DNA from 2 places in the Variovorax sp. BGA-UO-ETr-C22 genome. Region 2 is predicted to be linked to the other one. Evidence: riboswitches for the same ligand, from Rfam matches in the RefSeq annotation. Region 2 holds a riboswitch; the other holds the start of a gene.
What was found. Region 2 has a riboswitch for glycine ahead of AC57B8_RS13910 (D-amino acid dehydrogenase). Riboswitches for the same ligand answer to the same signal wherever they lie in the genome.
Positions count from the first base shown of each region.

Region 1: another riboswitch for glycine. It lies ahead of gcvT (glycine cleavage system aminomethyltransferase GcvT); the one in region 2 lies ahead of AC57B8_RS13910 (D-amino acid dehydrogenase).

Region 1 is NZ_JCAQPA010000011.1:1,807,736-1,823,088, forward strand. It holds gene AC57B8_RS28490 (TRAP transporter substrate-binding protein) at 1-293, shown strand, start outside; gene AC57B8_RS28495 (TRAP transporter small permease) at 374-886, shown strand; gene AC57B8_RS28500 (TRAP transporter large permease) at 897-2,189, shown strand; gene AC57B8_RS28505 (AraC family transcriptional regulator) at 2,227-3,006, opposite strand; gene AC57B8_RS28510 (MFS transporter) at 3,115-4,305, shown strand; gene AC57B8_RS28515 (L,D-transpeptidase Cds6 family protein) at 4,549-5,031, shown strand; gene AC57B8_RS28520 (hypothetical protein) at 5,128-5,664, shown strand; glycine riboswitch at 5,696-5,786, shown strand; glycine riboswitch at 5,799-5,903, shown strand; gene gcvT (glycine cleavage system aminomethyltransferase GcvT) at 5,951-7,123, shown strand; gene gcvH (glycine cleavage system protein GcvH) at 7,195-7,566, shown strand; gene gcvP (aminomethyl-transferring glycine dehydrogenase) at 7,625-10,534, shown strand; gene AC57B8_RS28540 (hypothetical protein) at 10,566-10,814, opposite strand; gene AC57B8_RS28545 (DUF3014 domain-containing protein) at 10,923-11,834, opposite strand; gene AC57B8_RS28550 (DUF2855 family protein) at 11,977-13,095, opposite strand; gene AC57B8_RS28555 (TetR/AcrR family transcriptional regulator) at 13,146-13,766, shown strand; gene AC57B8_RS28560 (alpha/beta hydrolase) at 13,741-14,418, opposite strand; gene AC57B8_RS28565 (NAD(P)H-dependent flavin oxidoreductase) at 14,462-15,353, opposite strand, start outside.
Region 2 is NZ_JCAQPA010000010.1:96,814-112,166, reverse strand. It holds gene galE (UDP-glucose 4-epimerase GalE) at 58-1,056, opposite strand; gene rfbC (dTDP-4-dehydrorhamnose 3,5-epimerase) at 1,053-1,607, opposite strand; gene AC57B8_RS13945 (glycosyltransferase) at 1,797-5,201, opposite strand; gene AC57B8_RS13940 (NAD-dependent epimerase/dehydratase family protein) at 5,274-6,200, opposite strand; gene AC57B8_RS13935 (sugar phosphate nucleotidyltransferase) at 6,204-6,920, opposite strand; gene AC57B8_RS13930 (GDP-mannose 4,6-dehydratase) at 6,934-7,938, opposite strand; gene rfbA (glucose-1-phosphate thymidylyltransferase RfbA) at 7,976-8,863, opposite strand; gene rfbD (dTDP-4-dehydrorhamnose reductase) at 8,903-9,793, opposite strand; gene rfbB (dTDP-glucose 4,6-dehydratase) at 9,790-10,869, opposite strand; glycine riboswitch at 10,988-11,078, shown strand; glycine riboswitch at 11,123-11,229, shown strand; gene AC57B8_RS13910 (D-amino acid dehydrogenase) at 11,321-12,628, shown strand; gene AC57B8_RS13905 (RtcB family protein) at 12,647-14,062, opposite strand; gene AC57B8_RS13900 (FIST signal transduction protein) at 14,281-15,353, opposite strand, start outside.

The sequences.
Region 1 (15,353 bases), on a different contig from region 2:
CGGGCCACGTCTACTCGCCGGCGCTGCTGCTGCTGTCGCCCAAGGTGTGGAACAAGCTCTCGGACGCCGACAAGAAGGTGTTCACCGAAGCGGCGAAGAAGGCCTCGATCGCACAGCGCAAGAAGGTCAACGACGACGAGAACAACGGCATCGCCCAGCTTGAGAAAGACGGCATGAAGGTCACGCGCACCGTCGACGGCGCGGCCTTCCGCGAAGCCCTGAAGCCGGCCTACGTGGGCTACGCCAAGGAATTCGGCGCCGACAACATCAAGAAGATCACGGACGTCAAGTAAGACCGCTCCGCCCCGACCGCGCCCGGCCCGCCTCAGTGTGCCGGGCGCTTCGCATTTCCGACACCACAGAGAACCACAACGTGCAAGCCTTCGAGCGCTACTTTCTCGCCGCCAACCGGTGGGCGCTGATCCTCCTGCTGGCGGCCATGTCCGTCATCATCTTCACCAACGTCGTGCTGCGCTACACCACGAACCAGTCGATCGAATGGGCCGAAGAGGTGTCGCGCCACATGATGATCTGGCTCACCTTCCTGGGCGCCGGGCCCGTGCTGCGCTACGGCGGCCACATCGCCGTCGAGAACCTGCAGGATGCCCTGCCCCGGCCGGCGGCCGTGGCGGTGCGCATCGTGGTGGCCGGGCTGCTGTTCGCCTTCTTCGGCTTCATGGTCTGGTACGGCTGGCTCTACATGGAACGCACGATGTTCCAGCTCACCGCCGTGACGCAGATTCCGTTTGCCTACATCTACAGCGCGATGCTGATCGGCGGCGTGCTGCTGATCGTGCACTGGCTGCTGGTGGTGCGTGGCTACGTGCTGAACCGCGAGTTCGCGTCGGACGCGCATTTCGACGCCAACGCGTCGGCCTCGCTGTAAGGAGAAGACCATGGATGCCAGCATTGTCCTGATCGTCTCCGCCTGCGTGTTCCTGGCCATCGGCGTGCCCGTGGCCTTCGCGCTCGGCCTGGCCACGGCCGCCACCCTGATCCTCGCGGAAAGCTACCCGCTGATGGTGCTGCTGAAGGAAACCTTCACCGGCATCGACAGCTTTCCGCTGATGGCCGTGCCTTTCTTCATCCTGGCCGCCGAGCTCATGAGCGGCGGCTCGCTCACCGAGGTGCTGCTGCGCTTCGCGGGCCAGTTCGTCGGCCACCGGCGCGGCGGGCTGGGCTATACCAACGTGGTGTCGCTGACCTTCTTCTCGGGCATCTCGGGCTCGGCGCTGGCCGACGCGGCCGGCCCCGGCTCGATGCTCATCAAGATGATGGACAAGGCCGGCTACGACCGCTCGTACGCGGCGGCGCTGACGGCCTCCACGGCCATCGTGGGGCCGATCATTCCGCCCTCGATCATCATGATCATCTACGCGCTGCAGGACGAAACGGTGTCGGTCGGCCAGCTGTTCGTGGCCGGCATCGTGCCGGGCATCCTGATCGCGGTGGCGATGTGCGTCGTGAACTTCTACGTCTCGAAGAAGCGCAACTACAAGGGCGACGGCCAGACGCCGCCGCTGCGCGAGATCCTCATCACGACGTGGAAGGCGATTCCCGCCATCCTGCTGCCGGTGGTCATCCTGGGCGGCATGCGCGCCGGCTGGTTCACGCCCACCGAAGCCTCGGTGGTGGCGGTGTTCTATGCGCTGGTGTGCGGCAAGTTCATCTACCGCACGCTCGAGTGGAAGATGCTGCCCGACATCCTGTCGCGCTCGGCCCTGCTGTCGGCGTCGGTGCTGATCATCATCGGCCTGTCGGCCTCGTTCGCCTGGGTGCTGACCATCGAGGGCATTCCGCAGCAGATGGCCGAATGGCTCATCAGCATGAACCTCTCGCCGTGGATGTTCCTGATCATCGTCAACGTGTTCCTGCTCTTGTTCGGCATCTTCATCGAGCCGCTGCCGGGCGTGATGGTGCTGGCGCCGATTCTTGCGCCGGTGGCGATCAAGCTGGGCGTCGACCCGGTGCACTTCGCGATGATCGTGATCTTCAACCTCACGCTGGGCATGATCACGCCGCCGGTGGGCGGGCTGCTGTTCGTGACCTGCAACGTGTCGAAGGTGCCGATGTCGGCGCTGGTGAAGGAGCTGGTGCCCTTCCTGTGGGCGCACGGCGCGGTGCTGATGCTGCTGACCTTCGTGCCGATGCTCAGCACCTGGCTGCCGCGCGCGCTCGGGTTCAAGTAGCGGCGCAGGCCGCTCCCGCCCCCCGCCTTCACCCGCCTCAGGCCGGCGGGTGCAGGTACTGGCTCGGCGGCACGCCGAGCGTGCGGCGGAACATCGCGGTGAAGGCGCTCGGGCTCTCGTAGCCGTGCGCCAGCGCCACCTCCAGGATCGACGCGCCCGCGGCCAGCCGCGGCAGGCTCAGCAGCAGCCGCGCCTGGCGGCACCACGCGCCGAAGGTCATGCCGGTCTCGCGTTCGAACAACCGGGCCAGCGTGCGCGCGTTCATGTGCAGCCGCGCGGCCCAGCCGTCGAGCGTGGCGGGCTGCGCGGGGTCGCGGATCAACGCCTCGCACAGCGCGGCCAGGCGTGCGTGGCGCGGCATCGGCACATGCAGCGACAGCGCGGGCGCGGCCTCGATCTCGTCGAGGATCAGTTCCATCACGCGCTCGTCGCGCCCGCCCGGCGGGTAGTCCAGCGGCAGCGACACGGCCGCCACGATCAGCTCGCGCAACAGCGCACCCACATGGATCACGCGGCACTCGGCGCCCAGGTCGGCGCGCGTGCCGGGCTCGACGAAGACGGTGCGCATCTTCACCTCGCCCGCCATGCGGATCTGGTGCGTCATGCCCGGCGGCACCCAGACGCCGCGCCCCGGCGGCACCACCCAGCTGCCGGCCGCCGCGCCGACCATCATCACGCCCGAGATCGCGTGGATGAGCTGCCCGCGCCGGTGCGCATGCGGCGGAATGAAGGCGTCGCCCGCCGGATCGGTGGCCAGCACGGCCACGGCGCGCGGGGTCGATTCGCCCTCGTCGGGGCGCAGATTCAGTTTGTCCATTTCACGACGATGTTTGCACATTCGTAGCGAGAACATCTTTCCGTGTCTTCCTACGATGGCTTTTCCTCCCTTTTTCTCAAACCGGACATCGAAGAAAGAAGCCATCGCATGAACACGCGCCGACTCGGGCTGCTCACCGGCACCCATGCCGTCAACGACCTCTACCAGGGCCTCGTGCCCGCGCTGCTGCCCTTCATGGTGCTGGAGCGCGGCTACAGCTACACGGCCGTGAGCGGCCTGATGCTGGCGGCCACCGGGCTGTCGAGCGTGGTGCAGCCGCTGTTCGGCCTGTACGCCGACCGCCACCCGCGTGCCTGGCTGGTGCCCGTAGGCTTCCTGGTGGCGGCGCTGGGCGTGGTGCTGGCGGGCCTGAGCCAGAGCTACCTGCTGACCTGGATCGCGGTCGCGCTGTGCGGGCTGGGCATCGCGGCCTACCACCCGCCCGCCACCGTGGCCGCGCGCGCGGCCGGCGGCGCCTCGCAGAAGGCGATGAGCGTGTTCTCGGTGGGCGGCACCATCGGCGCCTCGTTCGCACCCGTGCTGGCGGCCACGGTGGTCGGCGGCGGCAGCCTCTCGCGCAGCTATCTGCTGGGCATTCCTGCGGTGGCGATGGGCGTGGTGTGGGTCGCGGCCAACGCGCGGCGCAGCGCGGCCGCCCAGCACGCGGCCACGGCGGCGCGGGCCGCGCAGGCCCGCGCCCAGGTGCTCAAACCGCACAACGACTGGCGCGCCTTCAGCCTGCTGGTGGCGACCATCGTGGGCTGGTCGATCCCGTACGTCACGGTGCTGTCGATGCTCTCGCTGCGCATCACGCGCGACCTGCACGGCAGCACCTTCCAGGGCGCCGCGGCACTCACCGCCTTCACCGCCGCAGGGGCCGTGGGCACGCTGGCCGGCGGCTGGCTCGGCGACCGCATCGGGCGCATGGGCACGATCCGCTGCGGCTACCTGCTTGCGCTGCCGGCCATGGCGGGCCTCGTGCTCTCCTCCACGCCCGGCGCGGCGCTGGCCTGCACCGCGTGGCTCGGCATGAGCATGTTCCTGCCCTTCGCCGCGCAGGTGACGCTCGCGCAGGACTACCTGCCGCGCAACCCGGCCACGGCCAGCGGCATCACGCTCGGCCTCGCGCTCTCGGTCGGCGGGCTGGTGTCGCCGCTGTTCGGCCTGCTGTCGGATGCACGCGGGCTCGGCGTGACGCTCACGGTGGTGTTGTGCGTGCTGTGCGTCGCGACCGTGCTGGCCTTGCGGCTGCGCAATCGGACGGTGCAGGTGATGGCGGGCGAGGCTGCGGCGGCCTGAGCTCTGCCCCGCGCACCCGGTGCACAGGGCACTGGGTGCTTCCCGCAGCGAAATCAAGGAGGAGCCGAAGGCGGGGGACATTCGCGGAGGGAAGCACCCGGTGTCCTGTGCACGCGCCCTGAACCACGGACCACTGAAATCCGTGGGCGATTCAACGCCGCACGCGCTCTCTTTCACTGCCAGAATCGACGCAAGCTTCGACGTCGAGCCTGACAGACAAGAAGAAGGAAAGAGAAGGACGCCATGCACCGAATCGTCGCCCAGGGCAGCAGCCTTGTCGCTGCCGGCTTGCTGGCCACCGCCGGTATCGCGGCCACGCCGGCCGCCGCGCCCGTTGCAGCCGTTGCAGCCGTTGCACCAGCAGCCGCCCCCGCCAATCCCGTCACCCACCTCGCCGAAGTGGAAAGCGCCGTGCGCGCCTGGGCCGCCGCCTGGTCCGCGCGCGACGTCGAGCGCTACCTCGCCGCCTACGCGAGCGACTTCACCCCCGCGCGCGGCCAGACCCGCGAGCGCTGGGAGGCCGACCGGCGCGCCCGCATCACGGGCAAGTCGCGCATCAGCGTGGGCATCGAGGGGCTGGTGATCAGCGTCCAGGGCACCTCGGCCAGCGCGCAGTTCCGGCAGGTCTACAGCGCCGACGCGCTCACCGAGACCGACCGCAAGACCCTCGAGCTGCAGCGCGTGGGCACGCGCTGGCTGATCCGCAAGGAGAGCGCGGGCAACTGACGCGCACCGCCTTGTCCCTGTAAGGCAAATGGTTCACGAAGATGTCACCACTTGCAACGATGCTGCAGCCTTCGACCTCCGAAAGCTGTGGCCGCCATGTTCCCCACCAAGACCGAGAAGGCACGCGACGAACTCCAGGCCGGGCAGCGCACGCTCAGCCAGCGTGAGCGCGCCCTGCTGCTCATGGCCGACGGCCGGCGCTCGCTGACCGACTTCAGCCCGCTGTTCCCCAGCCGCGTCGAGGCCGAGCAGGCGATCCAGGGGCTGATGCAGCGCGGCTACCTGCAGGTCGCGCGCCCGGTCGCGCCACCGCCCGCACCGGCCCCCACGCCCGTCACCGCCGCCGAGCCGATCCAGGTCGCCACCTCGGCCGACAGCTTCGACGGCAAGCGCTCGCTGGCCACCACGCGCATGTTCCTGTTCGACATCTGCGAACGCATGTTCGTGCGCCGCGACCCGCGCTTCGCCAACCAGATGCGCGACGCCCTGCGCGAGGCCCGCGACCGCGAGGCCATGCTGACCATCGCCGCGCTGATGCTCTCCGAGATCGAGAAGGCCGCCGGCCCCGAGCGCGCCGACTCGCTGCGCGAGCGCATCGACAAGCTGCTGCCGCCGGCGGAAACCGTGCACTGAGCCACCAGCCCCGGCCCCGCGATCCACTACACTCGCCGGGTCAGGAGAGAGCCCCGCGCGACGGGGCCGCCGAAGGCGCAGGGGTTCCCCGAACGCTCAGGCAAAAGGACTGACAAGACGCCGGCAACCACCGGCGTTTCCTTGCTGGAGAGAGGCCGTGGCATTGCATGCGGCCCACCGAAGGAGCAAACCCCGATCGTGGGGCGAATCTCTCAGGTAAAGCGGACAGCAGGGGTGGCCCGTGGCGTTGCAGCCATGGATTTCGACTGCCCCTTTGGAGTGCCCCGTGGCCGCTTCTTCCGCTTCCGACGCCCAACTTCTCAAGACCCCGCTGTACGACCTGCACGTGGAGCTCGGCGCCCGCATGGTGCCCTTCGCCGGCTATTCCATGCCCGTGCAGTACCCCGCCGGCCTCATGGCCGAGCACAAGCACACGCGCGACGCAGCCGGCCTGTTCGACATCTCGCACATGGGCCAGCTGCGCCTGGTCGGCCCCGATGCCGCCGCCGCCTTCGAAACCCTGATGCCCGTCGACGTGGTCGACCTGCCCGCCGGCAAGCAGCGCTACGGCCTGCTGCTGAACGACGAGGGCGGCATCCTCGACGACCTGATGTTCTTCAACGAAGGCAACGGTTCGCTCTTCGTGATCGTGAACGGCGCCTGCAAGGTGGCCGACATCGCCCACATCCAGGCCAGGATCGGCGCGCGCTGCCAGGTGCAACCCCTGCCCGACCACGCCCTGCTCGCGCTGCAAGGCCCGCAGGCCGCGGCCACGCTGGCGCGCCTGTCGCCCGGCATCGAGCGCTTCGTGTTCATGACCGGCGGCGCGGTGCAGATCGGCGGCATCGCCGCCTTCGTCACCCGCAGCGGCTACACCGGCGAAGACGGCTTCGAGATCTCGGTGGCCGGCAAAGACGCCGACGCCCTCGCCCGCCTGCTGCTCGCGCAGCCCGAAGTGAAGCCCGTCGGCCTGGGCGCGCGCAACTCGCTGCGGCTCGAAGCCGGCCTGTGCCTGTACGGCAACGACATCGACACCACCACCACCCCGGTCGAAGCCTCGCTGAACTGGGCGATCCAGAAGGTGCGCCGCGCGGGCGGCGCGCGCGAAGGCGGCTTTCCGGGCGCGGCCAAGGTGCTGGCCCAGCTCGCCGCCGTCGCCTCGGGCGCGGCCGGCCACACCGACCACAAGACGCTCACGCGCAAGCGCGTCGGCCTCGTGGCACTCGAACGCATTCCGGTGCGCGACGGCACGCTGCTGCAGTCGCTCGAAGGGCACGACATCGGCGCCGTCACCAGCGGCCTGCTCGGCCCCACGGCCGACCGCTGCGTGGCCATGGGCTACGTGGCCGCCGCCTTCGCCGAGCCCGGCACGCGCGTGCAGGCCATCGTGCGCGGCAAGCCGGTGCCGATGGAAGTCTCGACCATGCCTTTCGTGCCGACGCGCTACTACCGCGGCTGACCGACACTGAACCCCGCAGACCCGGCTAGGCTCTGCACCCCGATTCCATTTTTTCCACGAGGAGTTTTTTCATGAGCATCAAATACACCAAGGACCACGAATGGGTGGCGGCCGAAGGCGGCGCCGCCACCGTCGGCATCACCGTGCATGCGCAGGACGCGCTGGGCGACGTGGTGTTCGTCGACCTGCCTGAAGTGGGCAAGACCTTCGCGCAGGGCGAGGTCGCCGGTGTGGTCGAGTCGGTGAAGGCCGCCGCCGATGTGTTCATGCCCGTGTCGGGCGAGATCACCGAAGTGAACGAAGCGCTGCGCGCCGACCCGTCGCTGGCCAACAGCGACCCGCTGGCCGCCGGCTGGTTCTTCAAGGTCAAGCTGAGCGAGCCCGCGCAGCTCGACGCCCTGCTCGACGCCGCCAGCTACGACAAGTTCGCCGCCGAATCCTGATCCGCTGAACAGCAGCTTCCTCGCACCTTCGTTCCTTCTCCCCCGAGCCTTCACCGCCATGCCGATTCCCGCCCTTCCCTCTTTGCAAGAACTAGAGAACGCCGAAGAATTCCTCGCCCGCCACATCGGCATCGATGCAGCGGACGAGGCGCGCATGCTGCCGGTGATCGGCTCGGAAACGCGCGCGGAGCTCATCGACGGCATCGTGCCCGCGGCCATCCGCCGCGCCCGGCCGATGCGCCTGCCCGCGCCCGTCACCGAGGCCGACGCGCTGGCCGAACTGAAGACGCTGGCGTCGAAGAACAAGGTGTTCAAGAGCTTCATCGGCCAGGGCTATTACGGCACGCACACGCCGGGCGTGATCCTGCGCAACATCCTGGAGAACCCCGCCTGGTACACCGCCTACACGCCCTACCAGGCCGAGATCTCGCAGGGCCGCATGGAAGCCCTGCTCAACTTCCAGACGATGGTGTGCGACCTCACGGGCATGGCCATCGCCAACGCCTCGATGCTCGACGAGGCCACGGCCGCGGCCGAAGCCATGACGCTCGCCAAGCGCAGCGTGAAGAGCAAGAGCAACGTCTTCCTCGTGTCGGGCGACTGCCACCCGCAGACCATCGAAGTCATCAAGACCCGCGCCGCGCCGCTGGGCATCGAAGTCAAGGTGAGCACGGTGTCCGAAACGCTGCCGCACCTGATGGTGAGCGGCGAGTTCTTCGGCGTGCTCGCACAGTACCCCGCCACCACCGGCCACGTGCACGACCTGCGCCCGCTCGCGGGCCACGCGCACCAGTGCGATGCCGCCTTCATCGTCGCGGCCGACCTGCTGGCGCTCACATTGCTGGTCGCCCCCGGCGAGTTCGATGCCGACATCGTCTGCGGCACCACGCAGCGCTTGGGCATGCCGCTGTGCAACGGCGGCCCGCACGCTGCCTACCTGGCCTGCCGCGATTCGTTCAAGCGCTCGCTGCCCGGCCGCCTCGTCGGCGTGAGCGTCGACACGCACGGCCAGCCCGCCTACCGCCTCGCGCTGCAGACGCGCGAGCAGCACATCCGCCGCGAGAAGGCCACGTCGAACATCTGCACCGCGCAGGTGCTGCCGGCCGTGGTCGCCAGCATGTACGCCGTGTACCACGGCCCCGACGGCCTCACGCGCATCGCGCAGCGCGTGGCCGTGCTCACCGCCATCCTCGCCAAGGGCCTGTCGCAGATGGGCCGCGAGCCGGTGAACACCACCGCCTTCGACTCGCTGACGATCCGCACCGGCGACGACACGGCCGCGATCATCGAGCGCGCGCAAGCCGGCGGCGTCAACCTGCGCCAGCGCCTGCAGCAGCACCTGGGCATTTCGCTGGACGAGACCACCACGCGCGCCGACATCGAAACCCTGTGGGCCCTGTTCGTGCCCGCCGGCACTGCGATGCCGCGCTTCGACGAGCTGGCCGCCAACACCACGCCGCTGATTCCCGAGGACCTGCGCCGCACCAGCGCCTTTCTCACGCACCCGGTGTTCAACACCCACAAGAGCGAAACCGCGATGCTGCGCTACATCCGCAGCCTGTCGGACAAGGACCTGGCGCTCGACCGCAGCATGATCCCGCTGGGCAGTTGCACCATGAAGCTCAACGCGACAAGCGAGATGATCCCCATCACCTGGCCCGAGTTCGCCAACATCCACCCCTTCGCGCCCGCCGACCAGCTGCAGGGCTACGCCCAGCTCGACGCGCAGCTGCGCGCCTGGCTGTGCGAAGCGACCGGCTACGCGGGCATCAGCCTGCAGCCCAACGCGGGCTCGCAGGGCGAGTACGCGGGCCTGCTGGCCATCAAGTCCTTCCATGAAGCCAAGGGCCAGGGCCACCGCAACATCTGCCTGATTCCCTCGTCGGCGCACGGCACCAACCCGGCCAGCGCCCAGATGGTGGGCCTGCAGGTGGTGGTGACGGCCTGCGACGCGCAAGGCAACGTCGACATGGACGACCTGAAGCGCGCCTGCGAAAAGCACAGCGCCCACCTGGCCGCCGTGATGATCACCTACCCCAGCACGCACGGTGTGTTCGAAACCCGCGTGAAGGAACTGTGCGAGCTCGTGCATGAGCACGGCGGCCGCGTGTACGTCGACGGCGCCAACATGAACGCGCTGGTCGGCGTGGCCGCGCCAGGCGAATTCGGCGGCGACGTGAGCCACCTGAACCTGCACAAGACCTTCTGCATTCCGCACGGCGGTGGCGGCCCGGGCGTCGGTCCGGTCTGCGTGGTCGAAGACCTCGTGCCCTACCTGCCGGGCCACGCCACGGCCGGCGTGCCCTCGAACGGCGTGGGCGCCGTGTCGGCGGCGCCGCTGGGCAACGCGGCCGTGCTGCCGATCAGCTGGATGTACTGCCGCATGATGGGCGCCAAGGGCCTACAGGCCGCGACCGAGACGGCCATCCTCAGCGCCAACTACATCAGCGCGCGCCTGAAGGACCACTACCCTACGCTGTACGCGAGCCCCAACGGCCACGTCGCGCACGAGTGCATCCTCGACCTGCGCCCGCTCAAGGACACCAGCGGCGTGACCGCCGAAGACGTGGCCAAGCGCCTCATCGACTACGGCTTCCACGCGCCCACGCTGAGCTTCCCCGTGCCCGGCACGCTGATGGTGGAGCCCACCGAAAGCGAACCGCTGGCCGAGCTCGACCGTTTCGTCGACGCGATGATCGCCATCCGCGGCGAGATCCGCCGCGTGGAAGAAGGCGTCTGGTCGAAGGACGACAACCCGCTCAAGCATGCGCCGCACACCGCCGCCAGCCTGCTCGGCACGGAGTGGAGCCACCCGTACTCGCGCGAACTCGGCGCGTTCCCGCTGGCCGAACTCAAGCAGGCCAAGTACTGGCCGCCGATCGGGCGCGTCGACAACGTCTACGGCGACCGCAACCTGTTCTGCAGCTGCGTGCCGGTGGGCGAGTACCAGGAAACCGAAGAGGCCTGACGAAGGCGAGGCGGCGCAAGCCGCCCGCCGTTCAGCCTTCGCGGCGGTACATCGCCCACTTCACGGTGAGCAGGTCCGCGGCGATCTTCGCGGCGTTCACGCCCGCGTAGATTTCGGACGGATCGAACGCGAACGCCGCCTGGTAGCGCTTGATGTGCGCGTAGTCCCGATCGAAGGTCATCGGGCCCATGAGTTCGGTCGGGTCGGTGCCGGCGGGAAGCGCCAGGAATTTCCCGGGGTCGGTGGTGCTCTGGTAAAGATCGACGCTCATCAGGTTCATGGCTTGCCCTCGAAGTCGTAGGCGCAAATCATCTCGACCCTTCGCGCCGCATGCAATCGGCCCGCGCCTACAGGGCGTGCAGGCGGGGCGCTGTCAGTGCATCGCGCCTCAGGGCTGCTTCTTCTTCGCGATCTCGCCGGTGGCGATCTGCGCGCGCAGCCCGCGCAGGCTGGCCTTCATCTTGCGCTCGTTCTCGGGCCCCATGCGCACCAGGATCTTCTGGCCGGCCGAGAGCGATTCGAGCTTCGGGTCGGCGTATTCGTAGCGCACCCAGGGCCGCTGCGAGGGAATGTCGCCCTTCACCTCGACCAGCTTCACCTGCACCGGTCCCGTGGGCTCGGGCGCTTGCAGCAGGTGGTCGATCACGGCGATGAAGCGGTCGTTGAAATAGCGGCCCGGATAGCCCAGCTCTTCGTACGCCTGCTGGAACAGCGGGTACAGCCGCGCATACACCGCCGCCGCCTTGGCCGGATCGACCGCCCCGGCCAGCATCACGATGCCGTTGTAGCGCGCGGCGTTGTTCGCCGCGATGGTCTGCACGCCGCCCTGCTGCGGCCCCTCGGTGATGAAGCGCTGCGGCGCGGGCTGCACCGGCCACTTGCTGGCGGGTGCCTGCTCGCGCGGCAGGTTGTCGACGGTGGCGACGAAGCGCCGCACTACGCCGTCGGACTGCAGGTAGGCCGCCACGGCCTTGCCGCCCAGCAGCTCGGTGAGCGCCTTCATCACGCGCGCATCGGAACTGGCCAGTGCGGGCAACGCGGCATCGGGCGGGGCCAGCGCCTCGACCGGGTTCTGCGGGCCCTTCGGCTCTTCGGCCTTGGGCGGCTCGGGGGGCGCGTCGTTCGGGGCGACGGCCACGGGCGCGGTCGGCAGCGGCGCCAGTTGCTGCTGCTGGTACCAGCGCCAGCCGAAATAAGCCGCCACCAGCACGACCAGCGCCAAGCCGACGATGGTGCCCATCGGCGCTTCCTTGCGGGGTCGGAATTCGGGGGTGTCGCGGGGGGAGTCGGCGTCGGACATGGGCGGTTTCCTTTTGCGGGATGGCAGTGGGGAGACGAAAGGCAATGGTGCACCAGGATGGCCTGCACGGCCCGCACGATCGCCACGTTCTCGTAACCCCCTGTGACGCCCCACCCGCGCCGAAGTTCAGTTGCTCAGCCCGTCACGCGCCGCCAATGCGCACCACATGCGCCTCGCGCGGATCGACGCGGCCCGCGTGCAGGTCGGCGATCACGGCCTGCGCATGCGCGAAGCCGCGGCCCTGCGCCAGCGTCATCCAGCGGTTGCCCGGGGGGCTCAGCTCGGCGATGAAGCGGCCCTGCGCGTCGTTGAAGCGGCGGTTGACCTCCTGCGGGCCCCAGTCGGCATTGCGCTTGCGGATCTGCACGGGCGCGAAGTAGAGCTTCGGCGTGGGGCCGGGCAGCGCGCTGGTGTCGCCGAGGAATTCGGTCTTCTGCGCCGAGCCCGCATAGCAGTCGTACACCAGCGATTCGCCGAAGTGGTGGTGCACGGTGGCGCGCAGGTCGTCGTGGCCCGCGAAGTCGACGTACAGCGTGGGCACGTCGGCCGCGAGCGTGGCGATCTCGCCGTAGGCCACCGTGCGGTCGTAGCAGCCCAGCGCCTCGACAAAGGCGCGGTTGCCTTCGGAGGTGGCGGCGATCAGCTGCAGGCCTTCGCGGCGGCCGAGGCAGAAGGCCGTGCCGAACGCCGTCTTACTCGACGCGCTCGACACCACCACCTGCGTCGCGCCGAAGAAGGCGTTGTCTTCGAGAAAGTCGCCCAGCATGAACGAGGTGATGAACAGCGGACGCACCAGCATCTGGTAGTCCTCCAGCGCGGCGACGTAGCCCGCGTCGTGGCTGCAGCGCATGTACTGGTTGTAGGCCGACACCAGTTCGCTGCGGTGCGCCGCGCCGTCGTAGAAGCCGCGCGGCGTCACGCGCACCGGCTGCATGCGCAGGTGGCTCGCAATGGGGAAATAGCCGTAGAAGCGCTCGCCCACCGCCACGCCTTCGACGTTCGACGCCACCACGTCGGCAAAGCCCCAGACCGGCATGTGGCCCCAGTCGGCGTCGCCGGTGGGAAAGAACTGCCAGTACTTCATCACCGCATCGCCGAAGGCCGCGTAGGTGATGTTGTTGGTGGTGAGCGAGAAGCGCTCGATCTGCATCAGCACCTCGCCCGGCTGCAAACTGCCGGCGTCTTCCGAGGTGACGATGCGGGTGGTTCCGAGTGCGTTCTTGCGCGTTTCGAGGCGGGTTAAAGTGAATGCGTTGTTCATTCGCAAACTGTAGGACGGCCCGCTTCGCCGCGGGTTCGGAAACCCGGTCCATGCCCGCCGCACCCCGCTCCAAGCCCCTGAAACGCCCCACGCAGGCGCGCGGCAAGTTCACCGTGCAGGCCATCTACGACGCCTTTGTTCGGATTTGGCGCGCGCAGGGCTGGGAAGGCGTGACCACGCGCGCCGTGGCGCTCGAAACCGGCATCGCCGTCGGCACCTTCTACGACTACTTTCCCGACAAGGAAGCCCTGCTCTCGGGCTATGTGCGCCACTGCGTCGAGGCGCTGCTCGCGCGGCTCGACCAAGACGTGATCGCGCCTTCAGGCATCGACTGGCGCGAACGCACGCAGCGCCTCGTGCGCCTCACCTGCGACACGCGCACCGACGGCTTGCCCGCCTTCGACCACGAGATGCTGATGCTCGAACACCGCGTGGCCGAGCCCAAGCACCACCGGCGCGTGTACGACGAACTGCTCGCGCGCTGGACGCAGGCCTTCGCCGCCTGCCGCGACCTGCAGCCGCCGCCCTCGCCCGCCACCGTGCAGGCGCTGCTGACCGCGGCCTGGGGCGGGCGCCGCTACCGGCTGCTGGTGCAGCCCGACGACGCGACGGGTGACGCCTGGGTCGCCGAAATGGAGGCGATGGTCATGGCGCGGCTGTTGGCGCGCTGAGCGCCTGCAGCCACGCCAGCGTGCCCTGCAGCTCGGCGGGGCGGATCTCGTGCGCGCCCGGGAAGTCCGAGCCCGACAGCGCCAGCGGCAGCCCGCGCGCCAGCTCGCGCGTGGCCTGCGCGGCGCTCGGCGGAATCACGTTGTCGGCGCTGCCGTGGCTCACCCACAGCGCCTTGCCCGCGAAGGCCTCGGGCGACGCGATGTGCGGCACCACCTCGGGCAGCAGCCGGCTGTGCCACACCAGCGCGGCGCGCAGCTTCTCGGGCTGCGTGAGCAGCAGCGACAGCGACATGATCCCGCCCTGGCTGAAGCCGCCGACCACCACGCGCTCGGGCGGAATGCCCAGCTGCTGCGACGCCGACGTGACCATCTCGCCGATGAGAAAGCGGCTTTCGCGCTCCTGTTCTTCGTCGATGCGGCGCCCGCCGTCGGCCAGCACCTGGAACTCGAACCACGCGTAGGAACCGGGCGACAGCACATACGGCGCGCGCAGGCTCAGCACGTGGAACTGCGGCGGCATCATGCGCGCCAGGCCGAACAGGTCCTGCTCGTTGCTGCCCACGCCGTGCATCAGCACGAGCAGCCAGGGTTCAGGGCCGCCCGAGGGTGCGGGGTGGTGCAGGAACTGCAGGGGCAGATGGAGCGATGTCATGGGGCGGAAGGGTTTCGAAAAAATGACGGACGAATGGCGCGGCTCAGCGAAAGCCCTTGGCCAGCGCCCGCGTGACCTCGGCCGAGGACACCTCGCGGCAGCCGGTGGCGTTCTGCCCCGACCACAGCGGAGAGAAGTCGCCACTGCCCTGCGCCTCGGCCTTGGCGCGCAGCGGCGCGATGCCCGAGGTGGCGAGCGGAAATTCCGGCGCCGGGCCGATGGGGCCCAGCTCGCGCATCACGCGGTTGACGATGCCGCGCGCGGGTCGGCCGGTGAACAGGTTGGTGAGCGCCGTGTGGCGCGCGGCCTCGCTCTTCAGCGCCGCGCGGTGCAGCGCGCTGGTCATGGCCTCGGGCGTCAGCAAGTAGGCCGTGCCGACCTGCACGCCGGCGGCGCCCAGCGCCATGGCCGCGGCCACGCCGTCGGCATCCGCGATGCCGCCGGCTGCGATCACCGGCACCTTCAATGCGTGCACCAGCTGCGGCAGCAGCGCGAAGGTGCCGAGCTGCTTCGTCAGGTCGTGCGACAGGAAATGGCCGCGGTGCCCGCCGGCCTCCAGCCCCTGCGCGATGACCGCGTCGACGCCCTTCGCCTCGAGCCACAGCGCTTCGTCGACGGTGGTGGCCGAAACCAGCACCTTCGCGCCCCAGCCGCGCACCTTGGCCAGCAGCGGCTCGGGCGGCAGCCCGAAATGGAAGCTCACCACCGGCGGCTTGAACTCGGCCAGCAGGTCGGCCACCTCGGCGCTGAAGGGGTTGCGCCCGGGGCCGGTCGGGATGCCCGCGGGGTCGATGCCGAACTCGGCGTAGTACGGCCCCAGCGCGGCACGCCAGGCGGCCTCGCGTGCCTCATCCGGCGTGGGCGGGGTGTGGGCGAAGAAATTGACGTTGAAGGGCTTGCCGGTGCCCGCACGGATTGCCGCGAGTTCGCGGCGC
Region 2 (15,353 bases):
GATCTTTTTCATCGTCTTACATCGGCTGATTCGCCCGCAAGCGATCGCCTGTTCTCTTCAGCCGCAGTTCGCAGCCTGCCACCGCCATGCATCGCGGCACATCTCATCGACATCGCGCTTGGCAACCCAGCCCAGCAGTTCGCGCGCAAGACTCACGTCGGCAAAACTGATGCCGATGTCCGCATCCCGCCGCGGCACGATCTCATAAGGGACACGCTGGCCACTGACCCGTTCGAACGTCCGGATGACTTCCAGCACCGAGATTCCATGTCCTGTTCCGAGATTGACCACGATGCGAGCCTGATTCTTCGTGAGGAAATCGAGCGCAGCCACATGCCCCTCTGCAAGATCCATGACATGGACGAAATCGCGCACGCCGGTTCCATCGTGGCTCGGGTAATCGTCGCCAAAGATCTGCAACGACGGACGGATCCCCGCAGCCACCTGACACACCAACGGCATCAAATTGCTGGGCGTGCCCAAAGGGCTCTCGCCGATCAGCGCACTGGGGTGTGCCCCCGTCGGGTTGAAGTACCGGAGCGTCGCAATGCGCCATTGCGAATCGGAGCGACCCAGCTCACTCAGCAACTCTTCCACGACCAGCTTGGTGCGCCCGTAGGGATTGCTCACCGCACAGGGTGCGTCCTCGGCAACCGGCATCGGCTGCCCGGGCCCATAGACGGTTGCAGATGACGAGAAGACCAGGGTCTTGCATCCTGCACGCGCCATCGCCCCCATGAGCGCAATGGAACCGTGCACGTTGTTGTCGAAGTAGTCGATCGGCTGGCTGATCGATTCGGTCACCGCCTTCAGCCCGGCGAAATGCAGGACCGCGGACACCGGATGGCCTGCAAAGACCTTGTCCAATGCCGCCGGGTCGCGGATGTCACCCTTCTGCCAGACCACGGGCCGCCCGATGATTTGCTCCATGCGCGCCAGGACAGCTGGGGCGCTGTTGGAGAAATTGTCGAACACCACGAATTCATGCCCGGCACGTGCCAGCTCTATACATGTGTGGGACCCGATGTAGCCGGCCCCGCCAGTGACCAGAATCAACGCCCGACTCCGGCAAGGCTGTCGGCGAGCGACGGCGCGGCGGCGTCCTTCGCCGACAGGATCGGGGAAGCACCGAACAGCGGCCATTCGATGCCGATCGCCGGGTCGTTCCACGCAATGCTCCGCTCGTGGGCGGGCGCATAGTATTCGGTGGTCTTGTAGAGGAAGTCGGCGCTTTCGCTCAACACCAGGAAGCCGTGCGCCAGGCCGGGAGGAATCCAGAGCTGCCGGTTGTTGTCTTCGCTCAGTTCGACCCCCACCCATCGCCCGAAAGTTGCAGACGTGGGGCGGATGTCGACCGCGACGTCAAACACGGCACCGCGGGCCACGCGGACCAGCTTGCCCTGCGCCTGCTCGACCTGGTAATGCAGCCCCCGCAACACGCCCTTCGACGAGCGGGAGTGGTTGTCCTGCTTGAACGTCAGCTCCGAGCCGGTCGATCGCCGGAACACCTCCTCGTTGTAGCTCTCGAGGAAGAAGCCTCGGGCATCACCGAAGACTTTGGGCTCCAGGACCACGACGTCCGGAATGCTGGTGGGAGATATCTTCATACTTCATCGTTAGGGAAACGCTCGCCGCCAAAACCCGGCGCCACGATCAGGGCATTGTTATCCAAAATCCTGACTGGATTGCCCGGCGTTACTCCCCTTCCCCGGGTATCCATGCCAGGAGATCCTGAAAACAACGGTGCAGTCTTTGGCGACCACCCGCAGGTGCTGTACGGAGTTGACTGGACTGCTTCACCCCTGCCCAATCAAGCGCCGCAGTTCGCTCTCATATTGCCGGAGCATTGCCTGAATGTCGAAGCGACGTTCCGCAAAGGCTCTGGCGGCCAATTGAAAGTTTTCGAGCTTCTGCTTGTCCGAAGCAAGCTCTTCAATCCTGCGAGCGAATTCGTCGTACGCACCGGGCGCGCACAGATAGCCCTGCTGCCCTGCTTCGATCATGTCCGGCAGCGCCCCGACCCTGGACGCGATCACCGCCGTGCCGCTGGCCAATGCTTCCATGATGATGTTCGGTCGCCCGTCGAGCCGTGACGGCAGGCACAGGATGTCGCACGCCTGGAGGTAAGGCCTGAGATCCGGCACGGAGCCTTTCAACAAGAATCTCCCAGGCGGGAAATTGGCCGCTGCAATGGCCGACCTGAGCTCCGGCTCGAGAGAGCCGGTGCCGGTCATCAGGAACACCACATTCGATTCGCTGGAAATGCGCTTTGCTATTTCGACGAAGCCCAGAGGGTCTTTTTCTTCGGACCAACGGCCAAAGAATCCAACGATTGTTGCGTTTCCAGGAATATCGCCGGCCATCGGGGAGGGCTGCCCCGGATCCGCTGGCGCGTTTTTTTCCAGGTCGACACCGCTTTCCACCAGGCTGATGCGCTGCGGGGATTCGCCTGCGACGATCAACCATTCCCGCACTTCGGCATTTTCGATGAAGGTCAGGTCGATGCAGTCGGCATACCGCCGGTTGTTGGCTGTATGGCCCACCGTATTGAAAAGCAGGTCGGCCACGGCAAGACGTGGATACCTGAGCTTCCATGCGGGCAGGCAGTCATACGCAAAAGCACTGCCGATCACCCAGAGGATCTGGACATCCCTGGATTGCAGCAGGTGATCGAAAAAGTCGCGCCAGTATTCAGGTTCGAGAAACCGCGGCAGATGGAATATTTCCGGCGTTGCCGATTCGAACCAGGAGGTGGTGTCGCCGTGGGTTTGCCCCACGGGCACGGTCGTCACGATCACCACGCGCCACCCATTGCGCGCCAATTGCGCAACGATGGCACTCAACAAGCGCTCGGCGCCACCCAGCACCAGGAATGGCAGGGCGATCAACAAGGTGGGGCCGGTGGTCGTCTGCACATGGAAGTCGCGCCGGGTCGCAAAAGACTGCGGCGGACGCGCCGGTGCAGAAGCGCTTGCCGCTCTCGCGGACTGGAGTGCGTCTTCCGTCAGCACGTCTTCGTTGAAGCGATGGACCAGCAGCTTCTGGATTTCGTTGTCGAGCACGTCGCTTCTATTGCTCAGCGTGTTGCCGTGGCTGCGATAGTGAAAAAGCGGCTCGCGAATGCCGATGAAGCGCGCGCCGAGCGCCGCAAGGCGCACCCAGAACAGCCAGTCCTCATGGACATGCCCCGTGGTCGGGTCCGTGTCCCGGTAGCCGCCGGCCTTGCGCCAGAGTTCCTTGCTGTACACGGCGCAAGTGAGCGCATTGTTGCCGTCGAGCAGCATGTCCAGGGTCGGGCGTTCGTGCGGCGTCCAGACATCCGATCTGTCGCCAAAGAACTGCAGCCCCGGCGAGACCACCCCGTAACCGGAATGCTCCAGCATGAAGACCGCCTTCTCGATGTAAGTCGGCGCGATGCGGTCATCGGCATCCAGGCAGCAGATGTACTTGCCCCTGGCGTGACTGATGCCGAAGTTTCGGTTGGCGCCGGCACGGTACGGCTGGTCCTGCAGCAGCAGCCGCAGCTTGGGCGACGCCTTGGAGACGGCATCGATCAGGCGCTGGCGGGAGTCGGGGGAGCTCGAGCCTCCCTCCACCACGATGATCTCGATGTCGGTGAAGGTCTGCGCCTCGACCGAGCGGATCGCCTCGCCCACGAGGTGGCCGTAGTTGAAGCAAGGAACTACGATGCTGACGAGCGGCCGATCCGATGGCCAGTCCTGCCCGCTCGGCGGTTGCACGGCATCCGGCACGACGCCTGCCGGTGCGAGGAGACGGACCGCCGCCGCGGTGCGCTTCGCGGCCTCCAGGTTCCTGGCGCCGCTTCCGGCCAACGCGCGCCGGCGCCTGAATTCCCGAAGGTGATCGAAGATGCGACCCCGAAGCGTCCACCACGCCAGCTTTGCGACTTGTTTCGCCCGTCGTGCAGCGCGGGGATTGCTCGTCGCCCAGCGACGCAAGGGCGTCGTGGCTCGCCATGCGATGGTTTGTTGCATGGCCTCCACCCGACCCGCGGCCTCCAGCGCCCGGTGTTCCATGGCAGCGGTCTTCGCGACCTCCTCGGAGAGTTTCCTGCGAAGCGCCGCAGCCTCGCCCTCGCGCTCCGCGGCCCGCCTGATCTCGAAGTTGATGGCCTCGGTGGCCTGCGCCGCATTGAGACGAGCATCCGAGAGGATCACTTCGACTTCGGCCTTCAGGCGCTGGACCTCTCTGCTCGCAGCCCCGGAACTCACCGGTTGCCGGTCGCCGGATTGCAATCTCTTCAGGTCGAACGACCAGAGCTGCCCAATGCGCGCAACCAGCGGCGGCGTGAACTCGCCGCCGTCAAGTCGCACGAGCGATCGCACCGAGGCTTCGGTCGACTGGCCCGCATGCAGAAGGTGCAGGTGCGTCAGGGCCTTGGTTTCCTCGGTCGTCGCGCCATCGAAGTCGGCGTTCATCAAGCGTTCAAAGACTTCCTTGGCGCGCGCAGCCTGGCGTTCGCTCTTCGTGACGATGCCGACATAGGTCGAGGCGTAGTCCTTGATGGAAACTTCCGCGCCGGTCAGATGAGCCCCGAGCGCCGTTTCGACGATGTGGCGGATCGCCCCCTCGCTCGGATAGTAGATGTGCTCCAGCGAACTGTTCAGCCACGCCGCGTTGCTGGACTCAGCCGACATGACAGGAACCTCGAACAGCAGGAACCCGTCGTCTTTCAGCAGTTCGATGGCTGCGTGGAATCCGCCGCGAAAATCGAGCAGGTGCTCGAAGACCGCGATCGCGGTCACCACGTCGAATTCGGCGCGATGATCCTGCACCAGCTGCGGCGCAAGCAGGTCGTTGCCAAGGAGCCGGATGCCCTTGTCCTGCGCCTGCCCGGCGGCCTTGGCGTTGACTTCGATGCCGGACTTGTCGAAAGCGCTTGTGAACTTGTCCAGCAAGTAGCCGTTCGCGCAGCCTATGTCGAGAATCTTCCCCTGGTCGGCCAGCAAACGGACCAGCGCGGCAGCCCAACCCAGTCCGTGCTCGGCCATGAACTCATAGTCCGCATAGCCGCTGCTCGCGCCGTTCACGTAGTAGTTGTCGTCGTAGTACGCCTGCGTGCTCTCCGGCAGGTTGGCGATCACACCCAGGCCGCAATGAGTGCATCGCTTGATTTCCATGCCATCCGCCCGGGAGGCGAACGGCTTGAAGCTGGTACCGGAACACGCGTTGCAGATCATTTTTTTGCTTGCCAGTAGAAAACGAAAGGCGGTCCGGCGTGGCGCCGGACACGTCCCTTGCACGCCCTTGATTTAAGTTGCGGAGATCTCTTCGCGCGCGCTGCGCAGGGTCTCTTCGAGAACCGAGTCCATGTCGGAGGGCTCAACGCGAAGCCCCAGCGCCTTCAGCCTGGACGGGTCGCCGACAAAAGCCCTGACATCGCTGTTGCCGCGCCGCGACTCATCGTGCTTCAACTCGACCGGCACGCCGGAGACAGCGATCAACCGCTGTGTGAGGTCAAGCAGACGCTGTCCGTCGCCGCTGCAGATGTTCACCACCTGCGCAGAGGCGTCGCTCGCCAGGGACAGGTCGACAAGAAGCTTCGCAGCGATCCGCACATCCATGAAGTCCCGCACGACATCGAGATCGCCGGTGGACAGCACACCGCCACGCGTGCCCATGCAAGCGATCTGGTGCGCAAAGCTTCCCAGGGCCAGAGACTTCGGCATGCCAGGCCCGATGGGGTTGAACAGCCGGGCCACCACCACGGGCAACCCGCGCGAAGCCGCGACGAAGGCGTGGCTCGTCTGCGCCAACTTGCTCGCGCCGTAGGCCGTGTTGGGACGGCAGGTCGCATCCTCGCGCACGGGCTGCTGGGCGGCGGGCACCGCCCCGTATTCGGCTGCGCTACCCGCCAGGAGCACGCGCGGCTTGCGCGGCATGGCGAGCGCGCCATCCAACAGGTTGGCAGCGAATACGACGTTGGCCTCGTAGAGCTCGCTATAGGAGGGAGCGGAGGAAACCCCCGCCAGATGCATGACGAACTGCGGCTCTACAGACAAGAGCAGATCGCGGACCTCGGCCGCATCGGCAGGATCGGCAAGCACGCGCCTTGCCTCGCCTGCGACAGCGGCCCGTTCGGCTCTGCTGACGGCGAAGACTTCAAGGCCACGCGCCTGCAGTTCTTCAAGCACCGCCCGCCCGACGAATCCGCTGGCACCGGTGACAAACACGCGCATAGGCTACTCGGGCAGGAAAAGCTCGCGACTCTCGTCGAACATCTTCTGCGCTGTCGAGTAGTCTTCCGGTCGGCCGATGTCGAGCCAGAAGCTCTCGGGCTGTTGGTGGCAGCGCACCTTCTTGCCGGCCGCGCTCAACTTGAGCAACAGGTCCGGCATGTCCAGGTGAACACCCTCGCTGACATGCGGCTTCACCGCGTCGCGGTTGAGCATGTAGAGGCCCATGCTGACCAGGTGCTTGCTCATGGGTTTCTCGAGGTAGCCCTGGAGATTCATCTCCGCATCGATCTGGATGAGCCCGAAATCGATCTTGACCTCTCGTTCGTAGACGCAGATCGTGGCATCCGATTGCCGCTCGGCATGCGTGCGGATCAGTTGGCCGATGTCGAACGTGGTGAGCAGGTCGCCGTTGGTGACGATGAAGTTCTCGCCGACCTTGTCGATCAGTGCGCCAAGCGGACCGGCCGTCCCCAGAGGGCTGTCCTCGAGGCTGTAGTCGATCTTCAGCCCGAATCGCGAACCATCGCCGCAAAACGCGCGGATCAGGTGATGCAAATGGTTGACCGCAAGGATGACTTCGTCGACGCCGGCGCGACGCAGCTGCCGCAGCAGGAGTTCCAGCACCGGCATGTCCCCCAGGGGCATGAGGGGCTTGGGAAACGAGGCGGTGAACGGCTGAAGGCGAGTGCCCTTGCCGCCGGCCATGACGACTGCTTTCATGATGCTTGCTCTCTCAGACGGTGTAGACCGCAGGGCGGTACAGGTGGATGTTGCGGCGGATGAATTCGATGCTCTGGCGCAACCCCTCGTCCAGGTCGACTTGCGGCGACCACCCCATCAACTTCGCGGCCAGCGCGTTGTCGGAGACGAGCTTCAAGACCTCGCTCTTGTCGGGGCGCATGCGCGCAGTGTCCGCAACGATCTCCTTTTCCACGCCCATCAGCTTGAGGATGCGCTCGGCAAAGTGACCGATCGTGTAGGTCGAGCCGGTTCCCAGGTTGATGGTCTGCCCCTCGATCCCGGGCGTCACCGAAGCAGCGACGAAGCCGGCGACCGTGTCCGTCACGAAGGTCATGTCGCGCTCAGGGGTCAGCGATCCGAGCTTGATCACGTCCTGGGTCAATGCCTGCGAGATGATGGTCGGGATGAATGCCCGGGCGGACTGGCGCGGGCCGAACGTGTTGAACGGGCGCAAGGTCACGACACCCGTGTCGAACGAGCGGTAGTAGCTCTCGGCGATCTTGTCCGCCCCGATCTTCGAGGCCGAATAAGGCGACTGCCCTTGCAGCGGATGCTCTTCGTCGATCGGCACGCGCACCGCGGTGCCGTACACCTCGGAGGTGCTCGTGTGGACGACGCGACGAACCGACAGACGGCGCGCGGCCTCCACGACGTTGAGCGTTCCCTCGACGTTGGTGCGCACGTAGCTGCGCGGGGCAACGTACGAATACGGAATGGCGATCAGGGCCGCCAGATGGCAGACGACGTCGATGCCCTGCATGGCATGCATGACGAAATCGCCATCGTCGATGTTGCCCGCCACGACGCGGAACTGCCCCTTCACGTCATCCGGTGCGAATTCGAGATTGCCCCAACTCGATGCGGAACCGTAGCGGACCATAGCCGTCACCTCAGCGCCGGCACGCACGAGTGCTTCGACAAGGTGACTGCCGATGAATCCGCCTGCGCCGGTTACAAGGTATTTTTGACCCGTCAGGGTTTGAGTTGATGCGTGCATGACTTGTACTACCGAAGAAATTGTTGTGTGTCAGTGTTCAGAATGAGTGCTCTTCGGCAAGCAGCCGATTGAGGTACTTGCCGTAGGCATTTTTCTGCAGTGGCAAGGCCAGCCGCGCCAGTTGCTCCTTGTCGATGAAGCCATGCCGCCACGCGATTTCCTCCGGGCAGGCGATCTTCAACCCCTGCCGGTGCTCCAGCGTGGCGATGAACTGCCCCGCCTCCAACAGGCTTTCATGCGTACCGGTATCAAGCCAGGCGTAGCCGCGCTGCATGATCTGCACGTTGAGCCGGCCAAGATCGAGGTACGCCTGATTGACGGCCGTGATCTCGAGTTCGCCTCGTGCACTCGGCTTCACCGCCTTGGCGATGTCGATGACCTGGTTGTCGTAGAAGTACAGGCCCGTCACGGCGTAGTTGCTCTTGGGCTTGAGCGGCTTTTCCTCGATGCTGCTGGCCTTGCCTTGTGCATCGAATGCGACCACGCCATACCGCTCCGGGTCATGCACGTGGTACGCGAACACAGTGGCTCCCGCGTCCTGCGCGTCGGCGCCGCCCAGCAGATGGGCAAAGTCATGCCCATAGAAGATGTTGTCCCCCAACACCAGCGCGCTCGGCGAGTTGCCCACGAACTTGTCGCCGATGATGAACGCCTGCGCCAGGCCATCGGGACTTGGCTGCACCGCGTACTGCAGGTTGATGCCCCACTGGCTGCCATCACCCAGCAGTTGCTGGAAGCGCGGCGTGTCCTGCGGCGTGCTGATGATGAGGATGTCGCGCATGCCGCCGAGCATCAGGGTGCTCAGCGGGTAATAAATCATGGGCTTGTCGTACACCGGCAGCAGTTGCTTGCTCATGGCAAGCGTGGCCGGGTGCAGGCGGGTGCCGGAGCCACCGGCGAGGATGATGCCTTTGCGTTGCGTCATGGGAGTCTTCTTCTGTGAGGGGCAGGAAAAATCAGTCGGTCAGAGCGTCTCGCGCAGCATGCGTGCCACGCCTTCCTGCCAGGGCGGCAGTCGCAGGCCGAAGGTGGTCTGCAGCTTGGTGGTGTCGAGCCGCGAGTTGTGCGGGCGCTTCGCGGGCGTCGGAAAGGCACTGGTGGGCACGGCCTCCACGGCCTGCGGGCCGGCCTTGAGTTCGACGCCGGCCTGCTGCGCCATCTCGAGCACGAAGCGCGCGTAGCCGTGCCACGTGGTCTCGCCGCCGGCGATGGCGTGGTACAGCCCGGCCTTGGTCGGGTCTTGCAAGGTGGCGCGGATGGCGTGCGCGGTGATGTCGGCCAGCAGCTCGGCACCGGTCGGGGCGCCGAACTGGTCGTCGATGACCGTGAGCTTGTCGCGCTCCTTGGCCAGCCGCAGCATGGTCTTGGCGAAGTTGCCGCCGCGTGCGGCGTACACCCAGCTGGTGCGAAAGATCAGGTGCTTCGCGCAATGCTGCGCCACCAGCTGCTCGCCTTCGAGCTTGGTCTGGCCGTACACGCTGAGCGGGCCGGTCGCGTCGTCTTCCTTCCAGGGCTTGGTGCCGCTGCCGTCGAAGACGTAGTCGGTGGAGTAATGCACCATCAGCGCGCCGATCTGCTGCGCCGCCTCGGCCACCACGCCGGGCGAGGTGGCGTTGAGCTTGCGCGCAAAGTCGGGCTCACTCTCGGCCTTGTCGACGGCAGTGTGCGCGGCGGCATTGATGATGACGTCGGGGCGCACCGCCAGCACGGTTGCGGCCAACTGCTCGGGACGGCTGAAGTCGGCGTGGAAGTCGGTGCTGTCGAAATCGAGTGCGACCACTTCGCCGAGCGGCGCGAGGCTGCGCTGCAGCTCCCAGCCGACCTGTCCACCCTTGCCGAGCAGCAGCAACTTCATGCGGAAGCCTTTGCAGGTGCGGCGTCGTACTGCTTCTCGACCCATTCGCGGTATGCGCCGCTTTGCACGTTGCGCACCCACTCGCCGTTCGCGAGGTACCACTGGACGGTCTTGCGGATGCCGGTGTCGAAGGTCTCGGCGGGCTTCCAGCCAAGCTCGGCCTCGAGCTTGCGTGCATCGATGGCGTAGCGGCGGTCGTGGCCCGGGCGGTCCGTGACGTAGGTGATCTGCTCCTTGTACGGCTTGCCGTCGGCGCGGGGGCTCAGTTCGTCGAGCAGCGCGCACACGGTGTTGACGATCTCGATGTTGGGCTTCTCGTTCCAGCCGCCGACGTTGTAGGTCTCGCCGAGCTTGCCGGCTTCGAGCACGCGGCGGATGGCGCTGCAGTGGTCCTTCACGTAGAGCCAGTCGCGCACCTGCATGCCGTCGCCGTACACGGGCAGGTTCTTGCCGGCCAGTGCGTTGACGATCATCAGCGGGATCAGCTTCTCGGGGAAGTGGAACGGGCCGTAGTTGTTCGAGCAGTTGGTGGTGACCACCGGCAGGCCGTAGGTGTGGTGCCAGGCGCGCACGAGGTGGTCGCTGGCGGCCTTGCTGGCCGAGTACGGGCTGTTGGGCTCGTACTTGTTCTCTTCGGTGAAGGCCGGGTCGGTCTTGGAGAGCGAGCCGTAGACCTCGTCGGTCGACACATGCAGGAAGCGGAAGGCCGCCTTCTGGTCGGCCGGCAGGGCGTTCCAGTAGCCGCGCACCGATTCGAGCAGGCGGAAGGTGCCGAGCACATTGGTCTGCACGAAGTCTTCCGGGCCGTGGATCGAACGATCCACATGCGATTCCGCGGCAAAGTTCACGACGGCACGGGGTTTGTGCTCGGCCAGCAGGCGATCGAGCAGCGCGCTGTCGCCGATGTCGCCCTGCACGAAGACGTGGTTCGCGTTGCCCTTGAGCGACGCCAGAGTCTCGAGGTTGCCTGCGTAGGTCAGCTTGTCGAGGTTCACGACGGGCTCGTTGCCCTGCGCGATCCAGTCGAGCACGAAATTGGCGCCAATGAAGCCTGCGCCGCCGGTAACCAGGATCATGGAGTCCCCTGCATGTAGAAAAAAGTTTGCTTTACCAAAAATCAACATTCAATTATCCCATCGGTGTGAAGTGCCGATGTACAGGGCTTGGCCGGCTTGCGGGGCCCGCCTACAATCGCCAACAATTGCAGGAGAGCGGGCCTCCACGGAGGCCCTACCGAAGGCGCAAACTCCCATAAACGCTCAGGTCGGCCCGACGAAATTCCAGGCAACGCCCAGGAACTTCGGCAAGGGGTCAGTACTGCACTCATCGATACAGCCGTCTGGAGAGCCGCCACGCCATGTGGCGCACCGAAGGAGCAAACCCGCTGCGGGTGCAGCAGGGTGAATCTCTCAGGTACCGAGGACAGGGGGAGCGGCAACTTGGACATCGGTCGTCCGGTTGCTTGCTATTGGTTCAATAGCACTCCACGCCCGCCGTTCAAGCGCTGCAAACTCAAAGGTACTTGCAATGCGTGTGATCGTTCTTGGCGCCGGCCTGCTCGGCGTGACTTCGGCCTACTACCTTCAGCAACTCGGCCACGAGGTGACCGTGATCGACCGGCAGGCCACCCCGGCCGCCGAAACCAGCTTCGCCAACGGCGGCCAGATCTCGGTCAGCCATGCCGAACCCTGGGCCAATCCGAGCGCGCCGCTGAAGGTGCTGCAATGGCTCGGCAAGGAAGATGCGCCGCTGCTCTTTCGCATCCGCGCCGACATGCGCCAGTGGCTCTGGGGCCTGCAGTTCTTGCGCGAATGCACCCCCGCGCGCACCCGCCACAACATCGAACAGATCGTTCGTCTCGGTACATACAGCCGGGAAATGTTGCAGCAATTGCGTCGAGACACGGGCCTGAACTATGACCAGCGCACGCAAGGCATCCTGCACTTCTACACGACGCAAAAAGAATTCGACGGCGCCCTCGCGCCCGCCGAGCAGATGCGTGCCCTGGGCTGCGAACGCTTGGTCATCTCGGCCGACGAGGCCATCAAGATCGAACCCGCCCTCGCCCACATCCGCCCCCAACTCGCCGGCGCCACCTACACCGCCGAAGACGAATCGGGCGACGCCAACCGCTTCGCGCGCGAGCTCGTGAAGCTGGCCGAAGCGGCCGGCGTGAAGTTCCTCATGAGCCACACGGTGACCGCGCTGCGCGAAGCGGGCGGCAGCATCGACCACGTCGAGGCGACCGACAACGAAGGCCGCTTCCAGCGCATCCGCGGCGATGCCTTCGTGCTCGCGATGGGTTCGCTGAGCCCGCTGTACGCCGCGCCGCTGGGCATCCGCCTGCCGATCTACCCGGCCAAGGGCTACTCGGTGACGCTGCCCGTGAAGGACGCATCGAAGGCGCACCAGGTCTCGCTCACCGACGACGAATACAAGCTGGTGTTCTCGCGCTACACCTCCGAGTCGGGCGACCGCCTGCGCATCGCCGGCACGGCCGAGCTCAACGGCTACGACCGCGACCTGAACCGCGTGCGCTGCGAAGCCATCGTGCGGCGCGTCGAAGAGCTCTTCCCCGGCGCCGGCGACACCGAACGCGCGCAGTTCTGGACCGGCCTGCGCCCGGCCACGCCGAGCAACGTGCCGCTGATCGGCAAGACCAAGCTGCCGAACCTGTTCCTCAACACGGGCCACGGCACGCTCGGCTGGACGCACGCCTGCGGCTCGGGCAAGTCGATCGCGCGCATCGTGAGCGGGCTGGCGCCCGAGGTCGACTTCGCGTTCGCCGGCATGCCGGCGCCCGCGCCGCGCGCCGTGCAGCCCGCCCTGGGCTGACACGGCCCCGCCCTCTGGTCACGCCTTGAACGTGACCCAGGGCTTGAGCCGCACGGCGCAGCGGATGAGCCCCGCGCTTTCCTGCGCCTCGATCACCGCGCCGATCGGCTTGTAGGCCTGCGGCGCTTCTTCGATGCGGCGCTCCTCGCGCAAGGTCACGCACTGCCAGCTGGCATCGGCGTCGCCGGGCGCGGGCCGCATCGCGCGCACCTCCTGCCGACGCATGCGCCGGCCGGCACCATGGCTGCACGACCACAGCCAGTCTTCATGCCCCAGCCCGGTCGCGAGGTACGAGTGATCGCCCATCGACCCGGGAATCAGCGCCAGGTCGCCCGCGTGCGCCGGCGTCGCGCCCTTGCGATGGATGTTCATGCCGTGCTCGCGCAGCACCACGTTGTGCGGCACGTCGACCACGAGCGTCGACGCCGTGGCACCCAGCAGCTCGGCGAAGTCCTTGCGCACCAGCTCGGCCAGCACGACGCGATTGGCCCACGCATAGCGCGCGGCCACGCCCATGGCTTCCAGGTACTCCTGCGCCAGCGGCCCGGCCAGCCCGTACAGCCCGCTCTTCGGATGACGCAGGCCCTGCGGCCACTCGGCCCGCGCGCGGTCCATCCAGCGGCCGCCGACATGGAACCCGATGTCGCGCGAGCCGCTGTGGATCATCACCACGACCTCGCCCGCCTTGAGCCCCGCGCGGTAGGCCGCGTGCCGGTCCATCACCTGGTCGACCACCTGCAGCTCGACGAAGTGGTTGCCGCTGCCCGGCGTGCCGAGGCACGGGTCGCGGAACACCTCGTGGCGCGCGCCGGTGTAGGCCGGCGGTGCGTGCCGCGACTGCCCGCCGAAGCTCGCCAGGCCGATGCACGCGCCGATCTCGGCCTGCAGCCGGTCGCGGTCGCACGCGGCCCAGAGCCCGTCATTGCGCACGGCGTCCAGGAATGCGGCCGGCCCGTCGTCGAACAGCGCGCGAAACGCCGCCGTGTGCACCGGCACGTCGCGCCCGTTGTCGAGCAGGCTGCGCGTGAGCCGCGCGAGCAGCTGCGTCTTGTGCGGCGCCACCTGGTCCAGCGTGAGGCCGGTGGTCAGCAGGCGCATGCCGCAGTTGATGTCGGTGCCGACCGCGGCGGGAATCACGAAGTCGCCATCGGTGGCGACGACGCTGCCCACCGGCGCGACCGAGCCCGGATGAAAGTCCGGCGTCGCGCAAGCCTTGCACACGCCGTGCGCGCCGTCGGGCGAGCGCACGCTGGCGAAGGCCAGCAGCTGGTTCACGGCTTTTTCTTCCAGCGGCAGGCTCTGCGGCAGAAGCACGGTCGCCTGCGCGGCTTCGTTGCGCAGGTGATAAATGCCGTCGCGGTAGTCGACGGCGATGTTCGCGCGAGAAAAGGCGCGCTGGAGTCTCGAAAAATGACTATTGGTAGGGCTGCCCATGGCTGCAATTCCATTCGGGGAAACCGTGTCGGTTTCCGGGCCCCGTCACATCGCGTGGCGGGGCGAAAGAGATCGACCGCGTGCCTCGGGGCGCGCGGATCACTCTTTCTTGCAGCAGCAGAGATTCAAGAAAGCGGGCGGATTCTAGCGACGCGAAGCGCTTGCGAAAACAACGCGCAGGCGCGCGCGTCGTTTTTTCCCGTCAGTCAGCCAGTCAGTCAGTCCGGCGCAGTGAACACCGTCAGCACGCCGGTGTAGCCGTACAGGTGATGGCGCGCGATCTCGCCGGCGGCGAAGAAGCCGACCAGCGGCACGTCGCCCAGCGCATGCCGCACGATCTGCAATTCGGCGCCCGGCGCACCGAAGTGCGGGCCGCCGCGTCCCGAGCAGCTCACGTACACCGCGCCCGCGATGCGCCGCGCGGGATGCGGCGCGGCCTCGGCCTCGCCCGCCGCCACGGCGCGCGCGGTGGCCAGCGTCTGTTCTTCGGGCTCGAGCTCTTCGCGGATCTCGGCGCAGATGCGCATCAGGTCGGCGCGCGCCGCCTGCGCATTGCGGCGGCAGAAGCTCAGCCGCATGCCGGCCTCGGCGTTGTCGGCAATGGCGATGCCGCGCCGCGTCGGGTCGAGGCCGATGATGTGGCGCACCAGCACGTCGGCACCCAGGTCGCCGGTGCGGCGGATGCCGTCGCTGCCCGCGTCGGCCAAGCCGACCAGCGTGTTGCGCACCGCGTCGATGGCTTCCTGCGGCCGGTCGAGCGACACCTGCAGGTCGGCCAGCAGCACGTCGAGCGCCGGCTCGCCGTCGAGCGAGAGCAGCAGGTTGCCGTCGGCCTCGGTGATCTCGCGCTCGCGCGCACCGCCGGTGCGCAGCGGCTGGCAGCCCTGCGTGACGCGCGACACCAGCCGCACGCCCTCGCCGAACACCACGCCCGACAAGCCGCCCGAGAACACGCCGCCCGCCGCCCCGTGGCCGCGGATGTTGCCGTTGCCGCCGACCGCGAACTGCAGCGCCCCGCCGCGGCCGGACGAGAGCCCGCCGAACAGGTAGCCGGTGTCGGTGCGGCCCGCCATCTCGCCGATGAGCTCGCCCAGGTCGGGCGTGGCCGGGTCGGCGTGCACGAGCGCGGTGTGCGCCTCGAAGCCGCTCATTTCGGAACTGCCCAGCGGCGCCACGCCCGAGAACACGCGGTACTGGTCGCTGGGCAGCGCGCACAGCATCAGGCTCAGGCCGGGCTCGTCGAAGTACTCGGCGTTGTTGGCCGACACGCCGATACCGACCGTGCCCGACC